One region of the Methylobacterium sp. Leaf469 genome, then DNA from elsewhere that is predicted to be linked to it. Evidence: riboswitches for the same ligand, from Rfam matches in the RefSeq annotation. Region 1 holds a riboswitch; the other holds the start of a gene.

Region 1 (11,960 bases):
AGGGCCAGCGCTTCCACCCCCGACAAGGGTCCCAGCACCGCGCCGGTCTCGGCCGAGACCGTCCCGAGTTCGCCCGTCGGGAGGATGGTCCGGTAGACCGGCGCATCGCCGCGCATGCCGAGCGACAGGGCGAGGGGCAGGCGCGTCAGGCCGAGGGGCTTCAGCGCCGCGTCGGGGCCGAGCCGCACCCGATCCCAGGCGATGGGGGGCAGGCCGGCGAGCCGCGCCGCCTCCGTCAGGTTGGGGAAGGGGACGTACATCATCACCAGGCCCGATAGGACCCAGGTGGCGAGGAACATCCCCGTGGCGATGCCGAGCCAGCGGTGGCCGAGGATCAGCCACCGCTGCATTGGTTTCGGGAGGCGGCGCACGGCGCGTCAGAAGCTGACGCTGTAGGCGACCTCGAACGAGCGTGGCCGGCCGAGGAGCCAGTTTGTGCCGACCCCGTTCACGGCGTTGCCGCTGATGGCGTAGACCGTGTCGGCGAGGTTGTAGGCCCGCACCGACAGGCGCGAGGCCGGCCCGACCTGATAGTCGAGCCCGGCATTGAGCAGGGCGTAGTCCGGGCGCCGGGCCATGTTGCCGAAATCGCTGAAGGTCTCGCCGACATACTGCACGCCGATGCGCGCCTCCCAGGCCGGGGCGAAGGCCCAGTTCACCCAGAGGTTGGCGACGCGCTCCGGCACGTCGATGGGCTGACGACCGGCATAGGACACCACCGCACCAGCCACCGCCTGATTGAAATCGTCGTACTGGGCGTGGAGGAGGGCGACGTTGGCATCCACCCGCCAGGCGTCGAACAGGTGAAGGGACACGGCCGCCTCGACGCCCTGCGAGGATTGCCGGCCGACCTGGGTCGAGACGGTGGGCTGGCCCGGCACGGTGGAGACGAGGTTGTCCTTGACGATGCGGTAGCCGGCGAGCGTCCACTCGGCCAGCCCCCCGAAGGCGATGCCCTTGGCGCCGACCTCGACCTGCTGGCCGGTGGAGAGGCGGAAGTTCGCCAGACTCTGCGACAGGGTGATGAGGCTCCCCACCGGATCGGTGGCGGTGGCGTATTGGGCGTAGAGGGAGAGGTCGGGCGTCGGGGCGTAGACGGCACCGAAGCGGTAGCTCAGGGCCTGGAAGTCGCGCTGGAAGGTGGCGCCGGAGACGAGGTTCCGGCGGTTCAGGGTCGGGGCGTCGAAGCGCACGCCCGTCAGCAGCGAGAGCTGATCCGACAGGATCAGGCGGTTCTCGGCGAAGACCGAGGCCTGGTTGGTCGACGTGGCATAGGCGGGCGAGGCGCGGCCGTTGGCCGGGAACAGGCCGGGATCGTAGGCGAACGGATCGACGCTCGTGGTGAGACCGCCGCCCTCGGACTGGAAGTTGTTAGTGTGCCGGAAGGCGATGTGATTGACGTCGAACCCGGCCAGAAATTCGTTGCGGAACCCGAACAGGGTGCCCCGGACCGTCGCGTCGAGGCGGTTCCCGACCTGCTCCTGCTGGTGGTAGATTTCGGTGTAACTCGAACGGTCGATCAAGCCGGTGCCTCGGTTGAAGGCGTATTGCTCGACGTCGAGCCACTGGCGCCGGCTCTGGAGCCGGTAGGCGGTGTTGCGCACGGTGATGTCGGCGCTCGGGCTCCACTCGGTCCTGAGCTGGGTCCAGTTGTCCGTCCAAAAAATCTTGGCGTCGCGGACGTTGTAGTTGTTGAACCGGATGGAATCGAGGATCCGCCCGTTGACCAGCGGCGTACCCCAGTAGCGGGCGGGCTCCTGGTAGCCGAGGTCGTGGCTGAGTGTGAAGGCGAGGTCGGGGGCCGCCTGCAAGGTCAGCGCGCCGGAGACCGCGAGGTTGCGAAAATCTCCGTCGGGCTGCATCCAGCCGCCGGACCGGTTGCCGCTGATGTTGAAGCGGTAGGCCAGGGCCTCACCGATGGGGCCGCCGGAATCGAGGGCGAGGCGGGCGAGACCGTCCGAGCCCAGGGCCGCGCGGGCCTCGTTGATGGGCGTGAACACCGGCTTCTTCGTCACCACGTTGACGACGCCGCCGATGGCCCCGTCGCCGTAGAGTACCGAGGCCGGGCCGCGCAGGACCTCGATGCGCTCGACGTTCCAGGTGTCGAACGGGAAGGTGACGGTGCCGGCGCCCACGTAGAGGCGCGTGCCGTCGTAGAGCTGCTGGATCGAGTTCGGGCCGGCGAATCCGCGCGCCGTGAAGGCCCCATTGCCGTTGCCGGGGGCCGCCACGGTGGTGATGCCGGTGGCGTTCTCTGTCACGGCCTCCGCGACGGTGTTCTGGCCACGCCGGCGCGCGGTCTCGCCCGCGATCACGTCGACGCTGGCCGGCGTCTCCAGGGGCGTCAGACCGAGGCGGCTGGCGCCGCGATCCACCGTGCGCAGGTTGAGCCCGGCGGGCGCGACGCCGGAACCGGCCACCGACAGGGTGTCGAGGGTGACGGCCGGCTCCTGCGCCGAGGCCGCGAGGGGAGCGAGGACAAGGAGAAGACATCCTCCGACGATCCCGGGACCGGGACCGGGATGATGCGCGAGGCAGGAGTGTGGAAACAGCATGGCGATGCGAATTGTCCGAGGGCGCGCGACGTACGCGACGACGCTTCCACCACGCCTAAAACGAATGTTATAGTGTTACAATCGTTCAGTCCTGGCCAAGCCCTTTCGTGCGACGACGCATGAGCTCGACGGCCGCACGGGTGCGGTACGCGATCACGATCGATAGGCAATGAAGGCAGTGGTTCGGGCGGGCGCATGCGGAAACGGCGGGCGCGCACGGGGCGCGGTGTGGCACGTCACCGCGAACGAGGCCGATCCGTTCGCGGCATGCGAACGCCCCGACACCCATCAGGACACCCCGCCCGATGCGTTTCGCGTGTGACCACGACTGACGGCAGGTCTCCTGGCTCGCGGGTCACCGCCCTCTCATCGTCTTCCCAGGCCGGGATCTTGGCAGATCCGGAAGACCCAGTGACGTGTTGATGATGGGCTCGCCGCTTACAGTTGCGGGGGCAGCCGCGGCATCGGGGCAAAGCCCTCACCGCGTTCCCTTTTGATCCTCCGGAGAGGAACCGTCACGGTTACGCTAGGACTTCGCCGATCACCCCGTCAAGCCGAAGCGCGGATCGTGACGGTCGATCCAGCGGCAAAGCGGAATTCCAGGCACACCAACGAACCGACGACGACCAAGCACCGAAAACGACGTTGACGCTTGATTGGAGTTATTCTAATTAAGAACGGCACGGGTGGAGCGACTGCCCATCCGACCGGGAGAGACACGATGACCAGCAACCACAGCATCGCCTGCGAGAGCTGCCGCTTCTTCGACGATCACAAGCTCAACGGCGGCGCGGCAGCCGGCGATGCGGGCCTGTGCCGCTTCAATCCGCCCGTGAGCCAGCCGGAGCCGAAGTCCCCGGGCCTTTGGCCGGTGGTGGCGTCCAAGGATTGGTGCGGTCACTTCACGGCCGAGATGACCGCTGCCGAATAAGCGCGCCCCCATCACGAAGCCCCAAGAGCTGGCGCGAAAGCGCCGGCTTTTTGCGTTCGGGCCCGGACCGACGACCTGGGAGCCGGATTCCGGCAATGGCAGGGCGTCGTGGTCATGATCCGGTCACCTTCGCGTCCGAAGGCGGGGCATCACCGCACGGGGCGACGACCGCGTGTGGCCCGGTGACGGTCGTCCGGCGCGGCTCCGGCGGGCCGACACGACACGGCTGATGGCGCCGCCCGGCAGGTTTTCGAAGTTTGAGGATGTCCAACAGATGATCGACCGATCGACCCTCGCCGCTCTGGCCGGCCTGACCCTGGCCGCGCTGCCCGGGTCCGCCCTGGCCGCCACGCCCAACGACGCGACCGGGACCTACCTCACCGAGGATGGCCGCGCGAGAATCCGCGTCGAGAAATGCGGTCCGCAGAACACCAACCTGTGCGGCTACGTCGTCTGGCTGAAGGTGCCGTTGAACGACAAGGGCCAGCCCCGCGTCGACTTCAAGAATCCTGACACCAAGAAGCAGGCACGCCCGTCGCTGGGGCACCAGCTCATCATGGGTCTGAAGCCGGATGCCGACGCCCGTTACGCCGGGAAGATCTACAACGCCGACGAGGGCAAGTTCTACGACGTGACCATGTGGGCCGATCAGCCCACCGAATTGTCCGTGCGGGGCTGCATGCTCGGGTTCCTGTGCGGATCGCAGACCTGGAGCAAGGTCAACGACGTGGTTCCGGGCCAGCTCACCGCGGCGACGAACCAGCCCGGCGGCCCGCGTTCCGACGCCGAATGGGCGCCCAAGCCCGCGGCCCCGAAGCCCGGCGCGAAGCCGGCCGCTCCCGGAACCGCACCCGCCGCCCCCGCGGCGGAGTAGGATCGCGCGTCGCCCGCATCGGGCGGCAGGACTCATCGGGAAAATTTCGAGCCGGCTTCGCCCAGCGGAGCCGGCTTTTTGTAGCTCTGGATCAGTCCACCAGGGCGGTGTAGATCAGCACCCGCAACTCCCGGCGGATCGGCAGGGCCGAGGACGGGATGAGCTGGGCGAGGAGCACCACCGCGAGATCCTCGGCCGGGTCGACCCAGAAGGCGGTGCTGGCGAGCCCGCCCCAGGCGGCCTCGCCGGGCGTTCCGACGATCTGCGCACGGGCCGGATCGAGCATCACCGAGAAGCCGAGCCCGAAACCGATGCCCGTATAGGCCGTCTCGGAGAAGCGCGGCTGGCCCATGGCGGCCAGATCGCCGCCGAGGTGGTTCGTGAGCATGAGATCGACGGTCTTGCGCCCCAGCAGCCGCACGCCGTCGAGTTCTCCGCGCGCCAGGAGGAAGCGGCAGAAGCGCATGTAGTCCCCCGCCGTGGAGACGAGGCCGCCGCCGCCGGAGGCCACCACCGGCGGACGCGCGAACCGGCTCCCGACGCAATCGTCGTAGAGCTTCAGGCTGCGCTCGCGAAACAGACTGTAATTCGCCGCGAACCGCTCGACCTTGTCGGGTGGAACGAAGAAATCCGTGTCGAGCATGCCGAGCGGCGCCAGGACGCGCTCCCGCATGAACTCCGCGAAGTCCTGGCCGGACACGACCGCGACGAGGTAACCGAGGACGTCCGTGGCGACGCTGTAGTTCCACTCGGCCCCGGGCTGGGCCAGCAGGGGCTGGCGGGCAAGGCGCTCCACCACGGTGGCGAGGCTGTCGGTCTGCGCCTCGCCGAAATCGACGCCGTTCTGGCGGTAGAGGCCATCGACGAGGGTGGCCTCCATGAAGCCGTAGGTCAGGCCGGAGGTATGGGTGAGGAGGTCGCGGATGGTGATGGCGCGCTGCGCCGGCTCGCTGTCGAACTTCACCCGGTTGCCGCCGGTGAGCACCCGCATGTCGGAGAAGTCCGGCAGGAAACGGGTGATGGGATCGTCGAGCTGGAAGCGCCCCTCTTCGTAGAGCATCATCACCGCCACCGAGGTGAGCGGCTTCGTCATCGAATAGATGCGCGCGATGGTGTCGGGGGCGAACGGCTTCTCCCGGGCGATGTCGGCGAGACCGTGGGTGCGGAAATACGCGGTCTTGCCCGCCCGCGCGACCATCACCGAGAGGCCGGCGAGCTTCCCGTCGGCCACCAGCCGCTCCATCCAGCCGTCGATCCGCCCCAGGCGATCCGGGCACAGCCCCACCGCCCGTGCCTCGACGTCGATCTCACCGTGCATGCCATCGCTCCATCACACCGTGACGGCATGTAGCCGGGCCTGGCGGGGACGCAACCCCGGCGCCATGGCCCTACCAACCCATGGAGCCGGGACCACCCTTGAACGGGCCGACGAGGCCCGGCGTGATCCAACCGCCGTAGAACCCGCCGGGCTGCGGCGTGGCGCGGACATCGCCGACGAAGCAGCCGTCCATCGGTCCGGCATAGAAGGCGAGGTATCCGGTAATGGCGCGAAAATCCGCTGTGGGATCGGGATAGGCCCAGGCCGCCCCCTCGGCGCGGCGCCCGCCGGCCGAGACGTCGTGGAGCACGGCGCGGCCCTTCCACTCGCAGAGGCCGGCCCGGCGCGGCGGGCCGAGCACGCCCGGGGCCACGTCGGCGGGCGGGATGTAGTAGGTCGGCGGATGGCAGGTCTCGAGGACGCGCCAGCCCACCACCGTGCTGGCGATGGTCTCGCCCGAGAACACCACCCGCAAGCGCCGGGCGACGCGCTCCAGGCGGGGCGGCCGCGGGTAATCCCAGACGCTCTCCTCGTCGGGACCGGGGTGAATCGGTGTCGGCCACATGCGCAGCGGGCTCCTGGCGTCGGGATACGGATGCGTGAGTTAGGGCACGGCGTGGGCCGCGCCCCGTTTTCCACTGGCGCGCGTCATGCTAGCGCAGGCCGGTCTTGGATGGAGGGACGCGAAGCGTGACCGAGAGCGTGACCGAGCCGACCGACTTCGCCCTCTACCTCGACTTCGACGGGACCCTCGTGGAAATCGCCCCCCGGCCCGATCTGGTCCGGGTCGATCCGGCCCTGCCGGGCGCCCTGGAGCGGCTGCGCACCCGCCTCGGCGGCGCGCTCGCCGTCGTCACCGGTCGGCCCATCGGGGTGATCGACGATTTCCTGGCGCCGGCCCGGTTCGATATCGCCGGCCTGCATGGGGTCGAGCGGCGGGTCGACGGCGTCGTGAGCGGGGGAGGCGCCGAGAACCATCCGGAACTGCGTGCCCGCATGGCCGGCCTGACCGCGGCCGTCGCCGGGCTCGATGCCGTTCTGATCGAAGACAAGGGCGCGTCGGTGGCGGTGCATTGGCGCCTCGCCAGTCCGGCCGACGCGGCGCTCGCGGAAGCGGCGGTCAAGATCACCGCCGATGCCCTGGGTGCCGCCTACCGGCTCCAGCTCGGCAAGGCGGTGGGTGAGATCGTGCCCGCCTCGGCCACCAAGGGCCAGGCCATCCGGGTGTTCGCGCAAGCCCCGCCCTATGCCGGCCGCCGGGCGATCTTCCTCGGCGACGACCTCACCGACGAGAAGGCCTTCGCGGTGGTCAACGCGAGCGGGGGCGTCAGCGTCCGCATCGGCGCGGCCGAAACCATCGCCACACGGCGCCTCGCCACCCCGGAGGACGTGCGCCGGCTGCTCTACGCCTGGGCCGACGGGGCCCCCATCGATCCCGACGCCCTGCCGCCGGCCTGACCCGGCCGCACCCAGAACGGCCACACCCGCGTCACCCACACCTGAGAACCCGGCCTTTTTCGAAAAGGAGCGCGCATGTTCGAATTTCCGGTCCTCGTCGGCGATATCGGCGGCACCAACGCCCGCTTCGCCGTGGTGCCGAAGTCCGGTGCACAGCCGCGCCTTCTCGCCCATGTCGAGACGGCCGGCCATCCAGACCCTAGCGCCGCGATCCGGGCGGCGCTCGCCGAAGGTGGCGGTCCGCCGCCGCGCTCGGCCATCCTGGCCGTCGCCGCGCGCGTCGATGGCCCGGCGGTACAGCTTACCAACGCCCATTGGGTGATCGAAGGCGCGCGGATCGGCCGGGATTTCGGCCTGTCGCGGGCGGTGATCGTCAACGACTACGTGCCGGTGGCGGCGGGCGCGGCCGAGATCAGTCCCGGCGAGTTGACCCCGGTGGGTCCCCATCGCGAGGGTGGGATCAAGGGTGATCAGGGCGCCCGCCTCGTCCTCGGCCCCGGCACGGGTTTCGGCGCGGCGGCCCTGCTGCCCGTGGGGGATCGCCTCGCCATCGTCTCGACGGAGAGCGGGCACGTGGATTTCGGCCCGAGCGACGCCGAGGAGCACGCCCTGTGGCCGCACCTGGAGCGGATCGAGGGACGGATCACCGTCGAGGCGTTGCTCTCCGGGCCAGGCCTGTCGCGCCTGCACGCCGGTCTGCATCGTCTGCGCACTGGAGAGGACGGCCCCAGGCTCGATCCCGCCGCGGTCACCGAGGCAGGACTCGGCGGCACGGACCCGGATGCGGCGGCCGCCCTCGCGCTCTTCGCCAAGCTGCTCGGCCGGGTCTGCGGCGACCTCGCCCTGACGTTCCTCGCCACCGGCGGGGTCTACATCGGCGGCGGCATCGCCCCCCGGATCATCGATGTGCTGCACCAGGGTGGCTTCCGCGCCGCCTTCGAGCACAAGCCGCCCTTCGTGGCGCAGATGGAGGCGATTCCCACCAGCGTGATCGCCCTCCACGACCCGGCCCTTTCGGGCCTCGCCGCCCTGGCGAGCCGGCCGGACGTGTTCGTGTATCACGGTCAGACCTGGACGGCGGACTGAGCGCGGGGATGCAGCTGCATCACCCCATCGTCGTACCCGATCTGGTCGAGGCCTGGATCCTCGACCGGCTGTCCGTGGCCCCGACAGGAGACGGCGACCGGCCGAGCCTGCGCTTCTTCCGGGATCGCACCGTGGCAGGCCTCGTCGCCCAGGCGATGCAGGACCGCCGGGACGACGGTGCGGCGGGGCTCACCGCCCGCGATGTTCGGCAGGGTGCCGTCCTGGCGTTCGACCGTACCACCCTGTCCTCCGCGACCCAGCTGATCTCCGTGCGGGAGGCCCGCGACGACCTGCGCGAGGACGAGGTCGAATTGCGCGCACGCACCGATCTGCTTCGCCTCCGCCAGCGAATCCGGACGATCCACCTCGGCGACGAGGAGATCGACTTCTGGATCGAGGCCTATGCCGGCGGGCATCCCGGCGACGACGGGACCGGACGCTGGACCAAGGCCGTCCTCGGGGCGCTCGACGACCTCTACGGCGACCCGCGTCGGATTCCCGGCGACCTGGCGCCACCCGAGCGGGAACACTGAGCGAAGAGTCCAAGGCGATTTTACACAGGCGTAAACGCTCGCCTAAGATGCGGGGCATGCGCACCGGACGGACACGATCACGGGCGAGCGGACGCCCCTTCAGCGCGGCGCTTCTCGGAGGCGTGTGCACCGTCTTGTGCGCAGCCGCCCTGGCCCAGGGTCCGTCACCCATCAACAACTGGATGGATCTTCGCACCGCTCTGGCCGCGTGCTGGTCGGTGCCGCCGGGGACGGAGGGATCGTTGATCGCGTTCCGCTTCGGCCTCGACAAGACGGGCGCCCTGCGAGGGCCGCCCCTCGTCACCGCCCGGCGGCTGAACGGCGACGGGGAAGCCCGCAAACGCTACGAGGACGCTGCCACCGGCGCCCTGTCACGGTGCCTTCCGATCTCCGTCACACCGGCCTTCGGGGCGATCCTCGGCGAAAGTCCTATCCGCCTGCGGTTCGTCAACACGCCGCCCGCCCCCGCCTATCAGCTCAATAGTAACATCACGGTGTTCGCGCCGCGCTGAGGCTCACGCGATCACCCGGGCCATTCGGGTAAATCCTAAAAAAGCGACCCTATCGCGGAACCGAATGGCAAACCCTGCGTTATCGCCTCCACTCAAACAATTAATGTAAACACAAAGTAAAGGACTGGTCTTTTCCATTGATGATGCGATCTAATCTCGGTGTTGCCGAAATACACTAGAAGCGTCGTGCCAAGCCTTGCTAAGCCCAGGTCACGCCGCACCGAGAGTGCGCCTCAGCTTTTCTGGCAGTCACACAATGTTCAAGACGCTCTTCCTCGCCAGCACCGCCGTCGACCTTCCGCGCCGTGCGGCTCCGCCGGTGTTCGTGCCGGTGCCGGTGTTCACCTGGACGGGCTTCTACGCCGGTTTCAACGCCGGTTACGGCTTCGACGCCTCGAACCGCGACACCAACGTCTACAACAACGTGTTCCCGAACCTGGTCCGCGGCGGCGCCGCTGGTCTCGCCGGCGCCGGTGGCCCCTCGCAGGTCGCCTACTCCGACCGTTCGAACGAAGGTTTCACCGGCGGTGGTCAGATCGGCTACAACTACCAGTTCACCCCGGGCTCGGGCGTGGTCGTCGGTATCGAAGCCGACGCCCAGTACGTCGACTTCGGCCGTAGCCGGAACAACTTCGTCCTGACCCCCGGCTTCGCTCCCGTCGCCGGCGTCACATTCGTCGATCCCCGCGGCACCGCCAGCCTCGACTACTTCGGCACCGTCCGCGGCCGCCTCGGCTACGCCTTCGACCGCACCCTCGTGTACGGCACCGGCGGCTTCGCCTACGGCGCCGGCAGCGAGGAGCGCTCCTTCGGCGGCTTCCGCGGCAACGACAGCTTCCGCACCGGCTGGGCCGCCGGCGGTGGCATCGAGTACGCCCTCCCCACCGACTCGTTCTTCAACTTCTTCAAGTCCTCGGCCGTGACGTTCAAGGTCGAAGGCCTGTACGTCAACCTCGACCAGAACAACCGCAACGCCGGCGTCTACGCCGTCGACACCAACAACGTCGTCTACCGTCAGCCCGGCTTCGCCGGCCGCAACTCCGGCACCGAGTTCGCCGTCGTCCGCGCCGGCCTGAACTACAAGTTCGGCTCGTACTAGGACCTGCGGGACCTTCAGGTTCGGCCTGAGCGTCCCCAGCCCCGATCATCTGGCCGCTTTCGTCGAGGCGACACCCCGAGGAGAAATCCTCGGGGTGTCGCTGTTTGGGGGTCGCGAAACGCGTTATTCGTTCACGGCGGGCGCCCCGTCGGTCATCGCGTAAACATGGTCGGCGATGGCACCGGCGGTGGTGAGCCAGACCGCGTCCCGGTGCGCCGCGATGTGCTCCAGGGCCGCACGCAAGGGCTTCAGGCGGTGTGGTTGGCCGACGATGTAGGGATGCAATGCGATCCCCATGACCAGGGGGGCATCCCGAGACTGGACCAGCATCTCGTCGAAGCCATCGACGAGGGCTTCCGCGAACTGACGGCCGGTGTCCTTACGGGCGACGATGGCCGGGATATCGTTCAGTTCCTGCGGATAAGGCACCGAGAGGATGCGCCGCCCTCCGCGCGTCGCGAACCACACCGGCTGATCGTCATGCGCCCAGTCGAGAAGGTAGCGGTACCCGGCCTCGGCCAGGAGATCTGGCGTCACCCGCGATTGCGAGATCCAGGGGCCGAGCCAACCAGCCGGCGGCTCGCCCTCGTGCCGGGCGAGGATCTCCGTCGCCTCGGCGATGAGGCGCCGCTCAGCGGCCTCGTCTAGGGTTCCCTGACGCTCGGCATTGGTGCGGCCGTGGCCGACGATCTCGTCGCCACGGGCCCGGAACGCTTCGATGAGTCCCGGGCAATCCGCATAGAGCCGACTGTTGACGAGCACGCTCGCCGGCAGGGCGAGACTGTCGAGCATCGCCTTCATCCGCCACGCGCCGACGCGGTTGCCCCAATCGCGCCAAGCGTAGTTCAGCACGTCCGGTTGGGGGCCTCCGGGCGCGAGCTCGGCGCCGAGCCCAGATCCGAAATCGAAGGTTTCGAGGTTGAGGGCGACGTACACGGCCAAGCGCTTGCCCCCCGGCCAGTCGTAGACCGGCCGATCGGGCAGCGCGCTGTAGCCGTATCGGCCATGGCCTGCCGATGTATCCATGCTGATGCCTTTGCGCTCGAGGTCGGGGCTCCGTGCCTCCCGAGATAGGTCACCGCCGAGCCTTTGGCCTCCCCGGCCCGAATCGGATGGCTACGCTCCGCGAGGCGAACGCCAGAGCATCGCCCCGAAATGCTGAGACCGGCCTTCGGCGAAAGTCTCGCGACAACGACGGGAATTTGGAGCGTCGCCCTCAAACGGACGAAGGACAGCGCTTCAGATCCCCCCGCCGGCGACCTCGCGGGCCACGGCGCGGCGGCCGATGTCCCGGCGGCAGAACCCTTCCGGCCAGTCGATCCGGGCGATGGCCGTGTAAGCGCGGGCCTGGGCTTCCATCATACTGGCCCCCAGGGCCGTCACGGTGAGCACGCGTCCGCCATCGGCGAGCAGCTGCCCGTTCTCGATGCGGGTGCCGGCCTGGAACACGATGACGTTGTCGCTCGCATCCGCCGCGTCGACCCCCCGGATCACCGAGCCGCGCATCACCGCGCCGGGATAACCGGCCGCCGCCATCACCACGGTCAGCGCCGCGCGACTTTCGTCGAACGGGAGATCGACGCCGGACACGTTG
Region 2 (11,960 bases), on a different contig from region 1:
GTCGTAGCGCAGCGCGATGTTGAGTTCGTCCAGCACCACGAGGCGGATGCTCGGATCGGCCATGAGATCCAGGGCCTTCGTCCAGGCGTGCTCGGCCGCCGCGATGTCGCGGGCCTTGTCCTGGGTCTCCCAGGTGAAGCCCTCGCCGAGGGTGTGCCAGTCGATCTGGTTCCCGAAGGCCTTCAAGGCGTGCTTCTCGCCCGTGTCCCAGGCGCCCTTGATGAACTGCACCACGCCGACCCGCCAGCCGTGGCCCAGCGCCCGCAGCATCAGGCCCAGGGCCGCCGTGGTCTTGCCCTTGCCGGGACCCGTGTTGACGATGAGGAGGCCCTTCTCGATGGTCTTCTCCGCCACCTCGGCATCCTGCACGGCCTTGCGCTTCTCCATCTTCTCCCGATGGCGGTCGGCGGCGTCGCTCATGCGTGGTCTCCATGTTGGGGTTTCACGATCATCGGCAGCCCCGCCACCATGAACACGACGCGGTCGGCCTGTGCGGCGAGGCGCTGATGAAGCCGCCCTGCCGCGTCGCGGAAGCGGCGGGCGAGGGCATTGTCGGGCACGATGCCGAGGCCGACCTCGCTGCCGACCAGGACCACCGGCCCCGGCGCGTCGGCGCAAGCGGAGAGCAGCGCCCCGGTCGCGGCCTCGACGTCGGCCTCCGCCAGGATCAGGTTGGTGAGCCAGAGGGTGAGGCAATCCACCAGTACCGGTCCGCGCGCGGCCGCGACCGCCTCGGGCAGGTCGATCGGCACGTCCTGCGTGATCCAGTCGGCCGACCTTCGGGTGCGGTGGAGGGCGATGCGGTCGCGCATCTCGTCGTCCCAGGCCTGGGCCGTTGCGAGATACAGCCAGGGTGGCGGCTGCGCCTCGATCACCCCCTCGGCATGGACGCTCTTGCCCGAGCGCGCGCCGCCGAGGACGAGGGTCACACGGGGGAATATCTCGGTCATGGGGGGGACGGCTGCCGCATAGGGCTTCTTTAGCCCGAAACGCCCTTGTGTGGTCAAAGGCGATGCAAACGGCACAGCGGCGCGTTGTCAGGGATCGCGCGACCGCGTAGAAGCATCGGGATCGGACGGTGCCCCGGCGACGGGGTGAAAAGGGAACGCGGTGAGGGGCAAGCGCCTTGAAACCGCGGCTGCCCCCGCAACTGTGAGCGGCGACGGGCCTGCCATCGGCCACCGGAGCGATCCGGGAAGGCGGCAGGTTCCGGATGACCCGCGAGCCAGGAGACCTGCCGTCCGGCACCGGGGACCTTCGTCCTCACCTTCGACCACGGCCGCCGGCGGGGCGGCCAGGAGATCAACCGATGTCGACCAACACCCTCGTTCTGACCGGCACCCGCACCAACGAGCGCCTCGGGGCCGTTCTCGTCGCCGCGTTCCTCGGCCTCGGCCTCGTGTTCATGGCGGGCTTCGCCCCGGCGATGGCGCTCCACAACGCGGCGCACGATTTCCGCCACACCCAGAATTTTCCCTGCCACTGAGCGCCTGGCGCCTGAAGGCAGACACCCCATGATCATCCGGCTCGTGTCGGCGGCCCTGGTCGCCGGCTTCCTCGCGGCTATCGTCGCGACGGGCCTGCAGCTCGCCCTGACCTCTCCGCTCATCATCGCGGCTGAGCGTTACGAGACGCAGGCTCAAGCCCCCGTATCGCCCCCCGCGCCGGGATTCGCATCCCTCGTGGTGCGGGTGCATGGCGGACACGATCACGGCGCGAAGGACCCGGGCGTGTCCGGCGGCGAGACCGCGCCCGCCTGGCAGCCCGGACCCGGACTGCCGCGCATGGCGTTCACGGCGCTCGCCACCCTGGTGGGCGGCGTCGGGTATGCCCTGCTGCTCGGCGCAGTGCTGCTGGCCTGCGGGCGCGAACCGACGCCCGAGACCGGCCTGCGCTTCGCCGTGGCGGGCTTCCTCGCCGTCGCCCTGGCGCCGGCCCTCGGCCTGCCGCCGGAACTACCGGGCATGGACGCCGCCCCCCTCGCCGATCGTCAGTTCTGGTGGGTGATGACCGCCGTCGCCACCGCCATGGGGCTCTACCTCATCGCCATCCGCCGCGCGCCGATCTCCATCGCGGGCGGCCTCGTCCTGATCGTGGCACCACACCTCGCCGGAGCACCCGAGACGAGCCACGCGGCTTCCGCCCTGCCGGCGGGCTACGCGGCCCAGTTCGCCGCACGCTCGCTCGGGATCGCCTTCGTGTTCTGGGCGGTCATCGGGCTCGCCTACGGCTGGGCCTGGGCCCTGTTCGGTCGCAAGGCGACGGCGCATGCCTGACGTGGTCACCCTCTACGTCTGCACCGCCTGCCGTACGGCGGGCGACCCGGCGGAACCCCGCGCCGGTGCGCGCCTCCTCGACGCGCTCCGGGAGGCTGTCGGTGAGCACGGCCAGACCGGCCTTCGGATCGAAGGCGTCGAGTGCCTCTCCGTCTGCAAGCGGCCATGCACGGTGGCGGTGGCCTCGGAAGGGCGCTGGACCTACGTCTACGGCGACCTCGACGCCACCGAATCCGCCCGGATCATCCTCGAAGGGGTCGGCCTCTACGGCGAGACGCCCGACGGCGTCGTGCCGTGGAAGGCGCGGCCCCAGGAATTCCGCAAGGGCGTCGTCGCCCGCATCCCGCCGCTCGCGGCGCACCCTAGTACGGACGCCGCCGAATGACCCTGGTCGAGAAGATTCCCTGCACCATCGTCACCGGCTTCCTCGGGGCCGGCAAGACGACCCTCGTGCGCCACCTCGTCGAGAACGCGAACGGCCGGCGGCTCGCGATCATCGTCAACGAGTTCGGGGATATCGGCTTCGACGGCTCGTTTCTCGCCGCCTGCGGCATCGAAGGCTGCCAAGACGAGGACATCGTCGAGCTCGCCAACGGCTGCATCTGCTGCACCGTGGCCGACGACTTCGTGCCGGCCCTGAACAAGCTCCTCGACCGAGCCGACCCACCCGAGCACATCCTTATCGAGACCTCCGGCCTCGCCCTGCCCAAGCCCTTGGTCCAGGCGTTCCAGTGGCCTGCGATCCGCTCGCGGGTCACCGTGGACGGCGTCATCGCGGTCATCGACGGTCCAGCCGTGGCGGCGGGCTTCTTCGCCGACGATCCGGCGGCCTCCGCCGCCCAGCGTGCCGAGGACACGAACGTCGATCACGACAATCCCCTGGAAGAGGTGTTCGAGGACCAGATCCTCTGCGCCGACCTCGTGGTGATGAACAAGGCCGACCTCCTCGACGCCGCCGGCCGCGAGAAGGTCCGCGCCGAGGTTCAGGCCCACCTGCCCCGCGCCGTGAAGATGGTGGAGGCCGAGCACGGCCGCCTCGATCCCCGCGTGATCCTGGGCCTCGGAGCCGCGGCCGAGGACGATCTCGACGCCAGACCCTCGCACCACGGCGAGGGCGAGGACCACGACCACGACGATTTCGACTCCGTGGCCCTGCCCGTCCCGGCCACGGCCACCGCCGAGGACCTGGCGATCCGCGTCGGTCGCGCGGCAGAGACCGCCGGCGTGCTGCGCATCAAGGGGTTCGCCGAAGTCACGGGCAAGCCCATGCGCCTCGTCGTGCAGGGTGTCGGCACCCGCATCGCGCATCACTACGACCGACCCTGGAAAAGCACGGAAGCCCGCGACGGCCGCCTCGTCGTCATCGGCCTCAAGGGATTCGATCAGGCGGCGGTCGCCGCCGCCCTGGCCGGGTGAGCGCCATGGCGGTACGGAACGGCCGCGCGGCGGCGGCCCTGGGCCTTGCCGTACTCCTCGGACTGGGGGGCTGCTCCGACACGCGCCCGCCGGCGCCCGACACCGCCAATCCCCTCGCGCTGGCCCAGCCCGCCCGCAACACCGCAGCCAAGCTCGCCTATACGCACGACCTCACCATCGGCCTGCCGCCCGATCGGGTGGCGGCGCATTTCGCGGCGGCGCGTGACCGCTGCCTGACCGATGCGGGCCTCGGCTGCATCCTCGTCACGTCGTCCATCGATGACGGTCCGCGTCCGCAGGGGCGACCGCAGGCGCAGATTCAGGTCCGGTTGCCGCACGAGTCCGTCGCCCCCTACGTGGCGTTCCTCACGGCTCCCCTGCCGGGCGAGGCGGCGGGCGATGTGGTCCTGCGGCGTCAGGCAACACGGGCCGACGACCTGACCACACCCATCGCGGACGGAGGACGCCGGCTCGCCCAGCTCGCCGCCTATCGCGCGCGCCTCGACGAACTGTCCGCGAAGGCGGACACGCGCGTGGAGGACCTCATCCGCATCGCCCAGGAACTCTCCAAGGTCCAATCCGAAATCGAGGAGGGGGAGGCGAAGCAGCGCGGCCTGCAACGGCGCGTCGATACCGAAATCGTCTCGGTTTCGCTTCGCTCGGACAGCGCGCGAGCGGGTGCCTTCGCCCCCGTCGAGGAAGCCTGGAGCCAGGCCGGCCAGACCTTCGGCGCCAGTGCGGGCGCCGCCCTGCGCTTCGCCGTCGCCAGCCTGCCCTGGCTTCCCGTGGCGGCGATCGGACTGTTCCTCGTCCGCGCCCTCTGGCGGCTGCGCCGGCGCAAACGCGCCCGGATCGGCCGGCCCCTCACGGAGGCGCGGCTGTGAGGTCGCGCATCCCGCCATGCATCTGATCCGCGTCGATACGGTTTCCCTCGACGAGGGCGAAGCCGCCATCGATCTCGGTCAGGCGCCGGGCGACATCGTGTTCCTGTCGTTCACGGATTCCGACCTGTTCGGCGTCGCGGGCGCGTTCGCAGCGGCATTTCCGCAAGCCGGCGAGGGTCCGGCCCCGACCCTGCGTCTGGCGAAACTCGCGAAGCTCCGTCACCCCATGTCGGTGGACCTCTACGTCGACGGGGTTATCGCGCGGTCGAAATGCGTCGTGATCCGATGCCTCGGCGGGCTCGATTACTGGCGTTACGGCATCGAGCGTGCCGCTGCCGCCGCACGGGCGAACGGCGTTCGCCTCATCGTCCTGCCGGGCGACGACCGGCCCGACGATCGCCTGGATGCCTTCTCGACGGCGCCCGATCTCGCACCCGTCCTCGACGCCTATTTCCGGGCGGGCGGCGCCGACAACCTGCGCCGGATGCTCGGGCGGATCGCGGCCGAGATCGGCTTTCCCGGCACCGTGGAGGAGCCGCAAGCCCTGCCGCGCGGCTTCGTCTGCTGCCCCGGCTGCGGCCCCATCGACCGCGATCGGGCTCTAGCCGCCGGCCGGCCCTTGCAGGCGGGCACGGTGCCCCTGGCGCTCCTCGTCGTCTACCGCTCGGCGATCCTGTCGGGGGATGCCGCGCCCCTGGCGGCCTTGGGCGATGCACTCCGGGCCCGCGGCCTGCAGGTGCTGGTGGTCGCCGTCTCGAGCCTCAAGGACCCCGCGGCCCTGGCGGCGTTGCGCGACACCATCGCGGCGCGAAAGCCCGACGTCGTCGTGGCCGCGACCGCCTTCTCGGCCCGCGAGGATGCGGGCTTCGTCCTGGACGGCGCCGATTGCCCGGTGATCCAGGCCTACACCCTCGGCGCGGCCCACGCCGCGTGGGACGCCTCGGCCCGGGGGATGTCGGCGGCCGACCTCGCCATGCAGGTGGCCCTGCCGGAATTCGACGGCCGGCTCTCGGGCTTCCCGATCTCGTTCAAGGAGGACGGCCCCGAAATCGATGGCTTCTCCGAGCGCCGCGCACGTCCCTACGCGACGGGAATCGCGGCGCTCGCCGACCGGGCGGCAGCCTGGGTGCGTCTCGCCCGCCTGCCCCGGGTGGAACGGCGGCTCGCCGTGGTGATGTCGGACTACCCGGCGCGCGGCGGCCGGGCCGGCTTCGCCGTCGGCCTCGACACCCCCGAGAGCGCGCGAGCTATGGTGGAGGACCTCGCGGCGGCGGGCTACGCCGCCGGCGCCCTGCCGCAAGCCGACGCGGTGATGCGCGCGCTCACGCACGGGCCACGCGATTTTTCGGTGTCCCTCGACGCGTATCGGGCGTGGTTCGCGGGGTTGCCGGAGGCCGATCGGGCCGAGCTGATCGCGTCTTGGGGGGAGCCAGAAGCCGATCCCCTTATCGTCGACGGCGCCTTCCGTTTTTCGATGGTGTGCCCGACCTCCCACCCACACCCTCATCCTGAGGTGGCGGAGCGGAGCGGAGCCCTCGAAGGAGGGGTCCAGTTGGACCTGCGATGCCTGGAGCCCTCCTGCGAGTCTGCTCACGCGGCACCTCAGGATGAGGTTGTAGGTGGAAAGCGTGTTCGCGCTCCGAACGGCCGCGTCGCCCTGTTCCTCCAGCCCGATCGTGGCCGTGCCGCCGACCGCAAGGCCGGCTATCACGACCCCGATGCGGTGCCGACCCACGCCTACCTCGCCTTCCATCTCGGCCTGCGCGAGAACTTCGACGCCCTGATCCATCTCGGAACCCACGGCACCACCGAGTGGCTGCCGGGCAAGGCCGTGGCCCTGTCGCCGAATTGCTGGCCCGCCCGCGCGATCGGGTCCCTGCCGGTGGTGTACCCGTTCATCGTCGACGATCCCGGCGAAGCCGCCCCCCTCAAGCGCCGCCTCGGCGGCGTGGCGCTCGGCCATCTCACGCCGCAGACCGAATGCCCGGGTCTCGACCCGGAATCGGCACACCTGCGCGAACTCGTGGAAGAGTATTCGGCGGCGAGCATCCTCGATCCGCGCCGCGCTGCGATCATCGCCCGCACCATCCTGGACGAGGCGGATTCGGCCGGACTGCTGGCCTCGGCGGGCATCGATATCGGCACCCCCATGCCGGATGCCCTGGCGGCGCTGGACGCCCATCTGTGCGATCTCGGCGAGGTCACCACCCGCGACGGGCTCCATGTCTTCGGCCGGGCGGCGCCTCAGGCCTCCGAAGCCGTGGCCGCCTGCGCAGCGGCCGAGCGCGACGGACTGCTCGCAGCCCTCGACGGTCGCTTCGTCGCCCCCGGTCCCGCCGGCTCGCCCTCGCGCGGCCGTACCGACGTGATGCCGACGGGGCGCAACCTCACCACCCTCGACCCGCGTAGCCTGCCGACGCGGGCCGCCACGACCCTGGGCGCCAAGGCCGCCGATGCCGTGGTCCGCCGCTACCTTCAGGACGAGGGCGAGTATCCCGCCCGCATCGTCATGGATCTGTGGGCGTCGCCGACGCTCCGGACCGGCGGCGAGGACGTGGCTCATGCATTGGCCCTCATGGGCGTACGCCCGGTCTGGGACCACGCCTCCACCCGTGTCACCGGTTTCGAGGTCTTGCCCCTGGCGCTCCTCGACCGGCCGCGCATCGACGTGACGGTGCGGGTCTCGGGGGCGTTCCGCGACACCTTCCCGGATACCCTCGGGCTCCTCGCCCGCGCGGCCGATTCCGTTGCGGCGCGTCACGAGGAGGACGCGGAGAACCCCCTCGCGGCCGCGCGCCGCCGGGGCGAGGCGACGCCCCGCGTCTACGGCGCGGCACCGGGCCGCTACGGCGCCGGCGCCGGCGGGCTCGCCCTCGACGGGGCCTGGGAGGAGCGCGCGGATCTCGGCCGCGCCTACCTCGACGCCACCTCGCATGCCTATGGGGGGGCATCGGACGTGGCCGATGCCGGCTTCGCCGCCCGCGTCGCCCAGGCCGATGCCTACGTCCATGCCTTCGACATCGCCGAGCGCGACCTGCTCGACGGCGACGCCGCCGTCGAGGCCATGGGTGGGTTCGCCGCCGCAGCCGCTCTCACAGGGGGCCAGCCGACCCTCTACAGCCTCGATGTCGCGACCCCGGATGCCCCGAAGGCCCGGACGGCCCGCGAGGACGCGGCCCGGCTGATCCGCGGAAAACTCGCCCATCCGCGCTGGATCGCAGCGCAGCTGCGTCACGGCTATCGCGGCGCCCAGGAACTGGCGCAGGGCATCGACGCGGTCTTCGTCCTCGCCGCCACCACGGACGCCGTGTCGAATGCCGATCTCGACCGGCTCTACGGCGCGATGATCGCCGACTTCGACACCTTCGATGCCCTGCGCGCTGCGAACCCCGAGGCCGCCCGCGCCATCCTGGAGCGATTCGACGAGGCCCGCCGCCGGGGTCTGTGGACGACGCGGCGCAACGCCATGGCGGCCGACGAGCTGATGCCGGAGGCGATTGCGGCCGACGAACGCTTGCCGGAGGCGGCCGAGTGAACGTCGCCCGCCGCGTTCTGCCCGAGGCCGCGAGCCGGCGCGGCTGGTGCCCGAGCCTCGCCCGCCCGATGCAGACGGGCGACGGGCTCCTGGCGCGGGTCCACCCGCCGCTCGGGCGCCTCACCGCCGCCCAGGCGCGGGCCGTGGCCGAGGGCGCACGCCGCTTCGGCAACGGCCATATCGACGTCACCGCACGAGCCAACCTTCAGATCCGGGGCGTCACGCCCGAGACGCAAGGCACGCTCGCCCCTCACCTCACGGCCGTGGGCCTGGGGGATATCCGTGCCGATGGCGGCCCGCAGCGCCTGACCCTGACCGCGCCGCTGTTCGGACTCTCCGATTTGGCCGAGGCCGTGGAAGCCATCGGCCGCGCGATTCCCGGCCTGCCGCCGAAGGCCCTGGTGGCCATCGAGGAAACGGGCGCCTCCGGCCTCGGTCGGGCGGATGCGGACATCCAGCTCCGAATGGTCGCGCCGGACGGCATCGCCTGGTCTCTCGCAGGACCGGACGGACCGATCTGGTTCGCGCCGGTGACGACGGCGCGGGCACTCGCGCACGTGTCCGAGATCCTGATTGTGCTGGCCGGGAGCGGAGCCCGGCGCATGCGCGACCTCGATACCTCACGCCGCAATCGTCTCGCCGGCACGGCGATGCCGGCCCCCTCCCAGATTCCGTCCCTGGCGCCTGGGCTGCACGATCTCGGAGACGGCCGGACCGCCCTTGCCGTCGAGACCGCCTTTGGACGCTGCACCGCCGACGCCCTCGATCGCCTCGCCGCATGGAGCGAGCGGCTCGCGTCGCCCGGCCTCGCGCTCAGCCCGACCCGGGGCTTCGTGTTCGTGGGCCGCGACCGCGATGACGTCGATCGTGCCCGTCACGCCCTCGGCGGAGACGGATTTATCCATGAAGCCGACGATCCGCGCGGCCATGTCGCGGCCTGCCCCGGAGCGCCGGCCTGCGCCTCGGGCTCGACGCCGACACTCATCGACGCCGCCCGCCTCGCCGAGGCGCTCGAGGGCACGGGCATCGATGCCCACGTCTCCGGCTGCGCCAAGGGCTGCGCCCATCCGGGAGCCGCCACCCTCACCCTCGTGGGCCAGTCCGGTCGCTACGGCATCGTCCTTCACGGCCGTCCCGATGGCGAGCCGACGATGCAACTCACTTTCGAGGCCGCTCTGGACCGCGTAAGGAGTGCCGATCCGACCCAAACCCTCGCCCAAGCCTTCAGGACCACGACACCATGAGTTCGCGCCTCGATTACCTGCGCGACGGGCAGGCGATCTACGCCCGCTCCTTCGCGATGATCCGCGCCGAGGCGGACCTCGCCCGCTTCCACGGCACCGCCGAGCGGGTGGTGGTACGGATGATCCACGCCTGCGGCATGACCGACCTCCCCCGCGACGTGGAGGCGTCGGACGACTTTGCGAGTCGCGGCGAGGCCGCGTTGAAGGCCGGCGCACCGATCCTTTGCGATGTCCGCATGGTGGCCGACGGCGTCACCCGCGCCCGCCTGCCCGCGAACAACCAGGTGATCTGCACCCTGAGCGATCCACGCGTGCCCGAACTGGCCGCCGCCATGGGCACGACCCGCTCGGCCGCCGCCATGGAATTGTGGCGCGAGCACCTGCCGGGCAGCGTCGTGGCGGTCGGCAACGCCCCGACCTCCCTGTTTCGCCTCCTCGAACTCCTCGACGAGGGCGTCGCCCCGCCGGCCGCGATCATCGGCATTCCCGTGGGTTTCGTCGGCGCGGCCGAATCGAAGGAAGCCCTCGCCCGCGATGGGCGCGTCCCCTTTATCGTGGTGCATGGCCGGCGCGGCGGCAGCGCCATGACGGCGGCCGCCATCAACGCCCTGGCGCAGGAGATCGAGTGATGGAGGCGGGCGCCCCCCTCCCCCCCACCGCGCCTCTCGAAGACGTGGCGAGCCCCGTGGCGAAGGTCACCGGCACCCTGTTCGGCGTCGGCATGGGTCCCGGGGAACCCGACTACCTCACCGTTCGGGCCATGAAGGTGCTGCAGGCGGCGCCTGTCCTCGTGCATTTCTGCAAGAAGGGCCGGCGCGGCAACGCCCGCACCATCGCGGACGCGGTGCTGACGTCCGACCCGGCGCGCGAGTTCCCCCTCGCCTACCCGTACACCACCGAGCTGCACCCCGATCATCCCGACTACGTCGCGGCCCTGGCGGGTTTCTACGACGACGCGGCGGGCCAACTGGCCGACCACCTCGGCGCCGGGCGCGACGTGGCGATCCTCTCGGAGGGCGACCCGTTCTTCTACGGCTCGTTCATGCATCTGTGGCGCCGCCTCAAGGACCGCTTCCCCGTGGAGGTGGTGCCGGGCGTCACCGGCATGTCCGGGTGCTGGACCCGGGCCGGAACCCCCATCACCTGGGGCGACGACGTGCTCACGATTCTGCCTGCGACCCTGCCGCAGGCCGCCCTCGTCGCGCGGCTAGCGCAGACCGACGCCGCCGTGATCATGAAGCTCGGCCGCCATTTGCCGAAGGTGCGCGCCGCCCTGGCCGAAGCCGGTGTGCTCGAGCGCGCCGTCTATGTCGAGCGCGGCACCATGACGGGCGAGCGCGTGGTGGCCTTGCGCGACAAGCCCGACGACGTGGCGCCCTACTTCTCCATGGTGCTCCTGCCCGGCGAGGGCCGCCGGCCGTGACCGGCTCCGTCACGGTGGTCGGCCTCGGGCCGGGCGACCCCGACCTGCTCACCCGGTCGGCCGAAGCGGCGCTCGCCCGCGCGCAGGACCTCATCGGCTACATTCCCTACGTCGCACGGGTTCCCGAGCGTCCGGGCCTGACCCGGCACGCCACCGACAACCGCGTCGAGGTCGACCGCGCCCGCCATGCCCTGGAGCTCGCCACAGCCGGACGTCACGTGGCGGTGGTCTCCGGTGGCGACCCCGGCGTCTTCGCCATGGCGGCGGCGATCTTCGAGGCGGTCGAGGCCGGCGATCCGGCCTGGGCGCAGCTCGACATCACCGTCGAACCCGGCATCACCGCCATGCTGGCCGCCGCCGCCCGCCTCGGCGCGCCGCTCGGCGGGGATTTCTGCGCCCTGTCGCTGTCCGACAATTTGAAGCCCTGGGAGGTCGTCACCGCCCGGCTCGAGGCGGTGCTGCGGGCCGATTTCGTGGTGAGCCTCTACAATCCGATCTCGAAGGCCCGGCCCTGGCAGCTCGGCCGCGCCCTGGCGCTGACCGCCGAGATCCGCGCGCCCGACACCCCGGTGATCTTCGCCCGCGCCGTCTCGCGCCCCGACGAGGCGATCCGCGTCCTCACCCTGGCCGAGGCCCGCGAGACCACCGCCGACATGGCCACCATGGTGATCATCGGCGCCTCGGGCACCCGCCTGATTCCGCGCGGGAACGGGCTCCGGCCCTACGTCTACACCCTCCGCAGCGTGCCGACTTGAAGAGGTGAATTCTCCTCCCCGGGGGAGACGACTCAGCACCCGTCATGGTGTCGCGAGCCATACCAGGGCGCCGCTGACGTCGGTGACGCTTGGAACGTCGGGTTTCGGCGGCCGAGCCACCATGATCACCCGAACCCCGATATCCCGCGCGGCGGCGATCTTGCCGTAGGTCGCAGGGCCGCCGGAGTTCTTGCTCACCAGAATTTCGATGCTCTGGTCGCGCAGGAAGGCCGCCTCGTCGGCCTCCGCGAAGGGCCCGCGCGCGGCGATCGTCGTGAGATGCGGGACGTCCAGGCTGACGGATTCGACGGCGCGCACCACGTAGGTGTGACGCGGCGCGCCCGCGAATGCGCCGATCTCCTGTCGTCCCACCGTGAGGAAGACACGGCGCGGCACCGGTCCGAGGGCCGTCGCGGCGACCTCCATC

The links. A riboswitch is a leader RNA that binds a small molecule or an ion and turns the genes downstream of it on or off. The one in region 1 is predicted to bind cobalamin.
Region 2: it holds a riboswitch for cobalamin, as region 1 does, so the genes downstream of both, ASG60_RS09225 (CbtB-domain containing protein) here and ASG60_RS07185 (TonB-dependent siderophore receptor) in region 1, are expected to answer to the same signal.

What each region holds. Positions count from the first base shown of each region.
Region 1 covers NZ_LMRE01000009.1:31,572-43,531, reverse strand. Annotated here, with positions in the region: gene ASG60_RS07190 (peptidase) at 1-350, opposite strand, end outside; gene ASG60_RS07185 (TonB-dependent siderophore receptor) at 378-2,555, opposite strand; cobalamin riboswitch at 2,871-3,087, opposite strand; gene ASG60_RS07180 (hypothetical protein) at 3,277-3,486, shown strand; gene ASG60_RS07175 (DUF2147 domain-containing protein) at 3,761-4,360, shown strand; gene ASG60_RS07170 (serine hydrolase domain-containing protein) at 4,452-5,678, opposite strand; gene ASG60_RS07165 (DUF427 domain-containing protein) at 5,749-6,243, opposite strand; gene otsB (trehalose-phosphatase) at 6,381-7,136, shown strand; gene ASG60_RS07155 (glucokinase) at 7,212-8,222, shown strand; gene ASG60_RS07150 (hypothetical protein) at 8,231-8,755, shown strand; gene ASG60_RS07145 (hypothetical protein) at 8,938-9,267, shown strand; gene ASG60_RS07140 (porin family protein) at 9,524-10,366, shown strand; gene ASG60_RS07135 (polysaccharide deacetylase family protein) at 10,490-11,392, opposite strand; gene purD (phosphoribosylamine--glycine ligase) at 11,606-11,960, opposite strand, start outside.
Region 2 covers NZ_LMRE01000012.1:298,983-310,942, forward strand. Annotated here, with positions in the region: gene cobO (cob(I)yrinic acid a,c-diamide adenosyltransferase) at 1-420, opposite strand, end outside; gene cobU (bifunctional adenosylcobinamide kinase/adenosylcobinamide-phosphate guanylyltransferase) at 417-950, opposite strand; cobalamin riboswitch at 1,060-1,257, shown strand; gene ASG60_RS09225 (CbtB-domain containing protein) at 1,310-1,486, shown strand; gene ASG60_RS09230 (CbtA family protein) at 1,515-2,276, shown strand; gene ASG60_RS09235 (DUF1636 domain-containing protein) at 2,269-2,661, shown strand; gene cobW (cobalamin biosynthesis protein CobW) at 2,658-3,692, shown strand; gene ASG60_RS09245 (DUF4349 domain-containing protein) at 3,698-4,576, shown strand; gene cobN (cobaltochelatase subunit CobN) at 4,593-8,111, shown strand; gene ASG60_RS09255 (hypothetical protein) at 8,108-9,355, shown strand; gene ASG60_RS09260 (precorrin-8X methylmutase) at 9,352-9,984, shown strand; gene ASG60_RS09265 (precorrin-2 C(20)-methyltransferase) at 9,984-10,778, shown strand; gene cobJ (precorrin-3B C(17)-methyltransferase) at 10,775-11,533, shown strand; gene ASG60_RS09275 (cobalt-precorrin-6A reductase) at 11,576-11,960, opposite strand, start outside.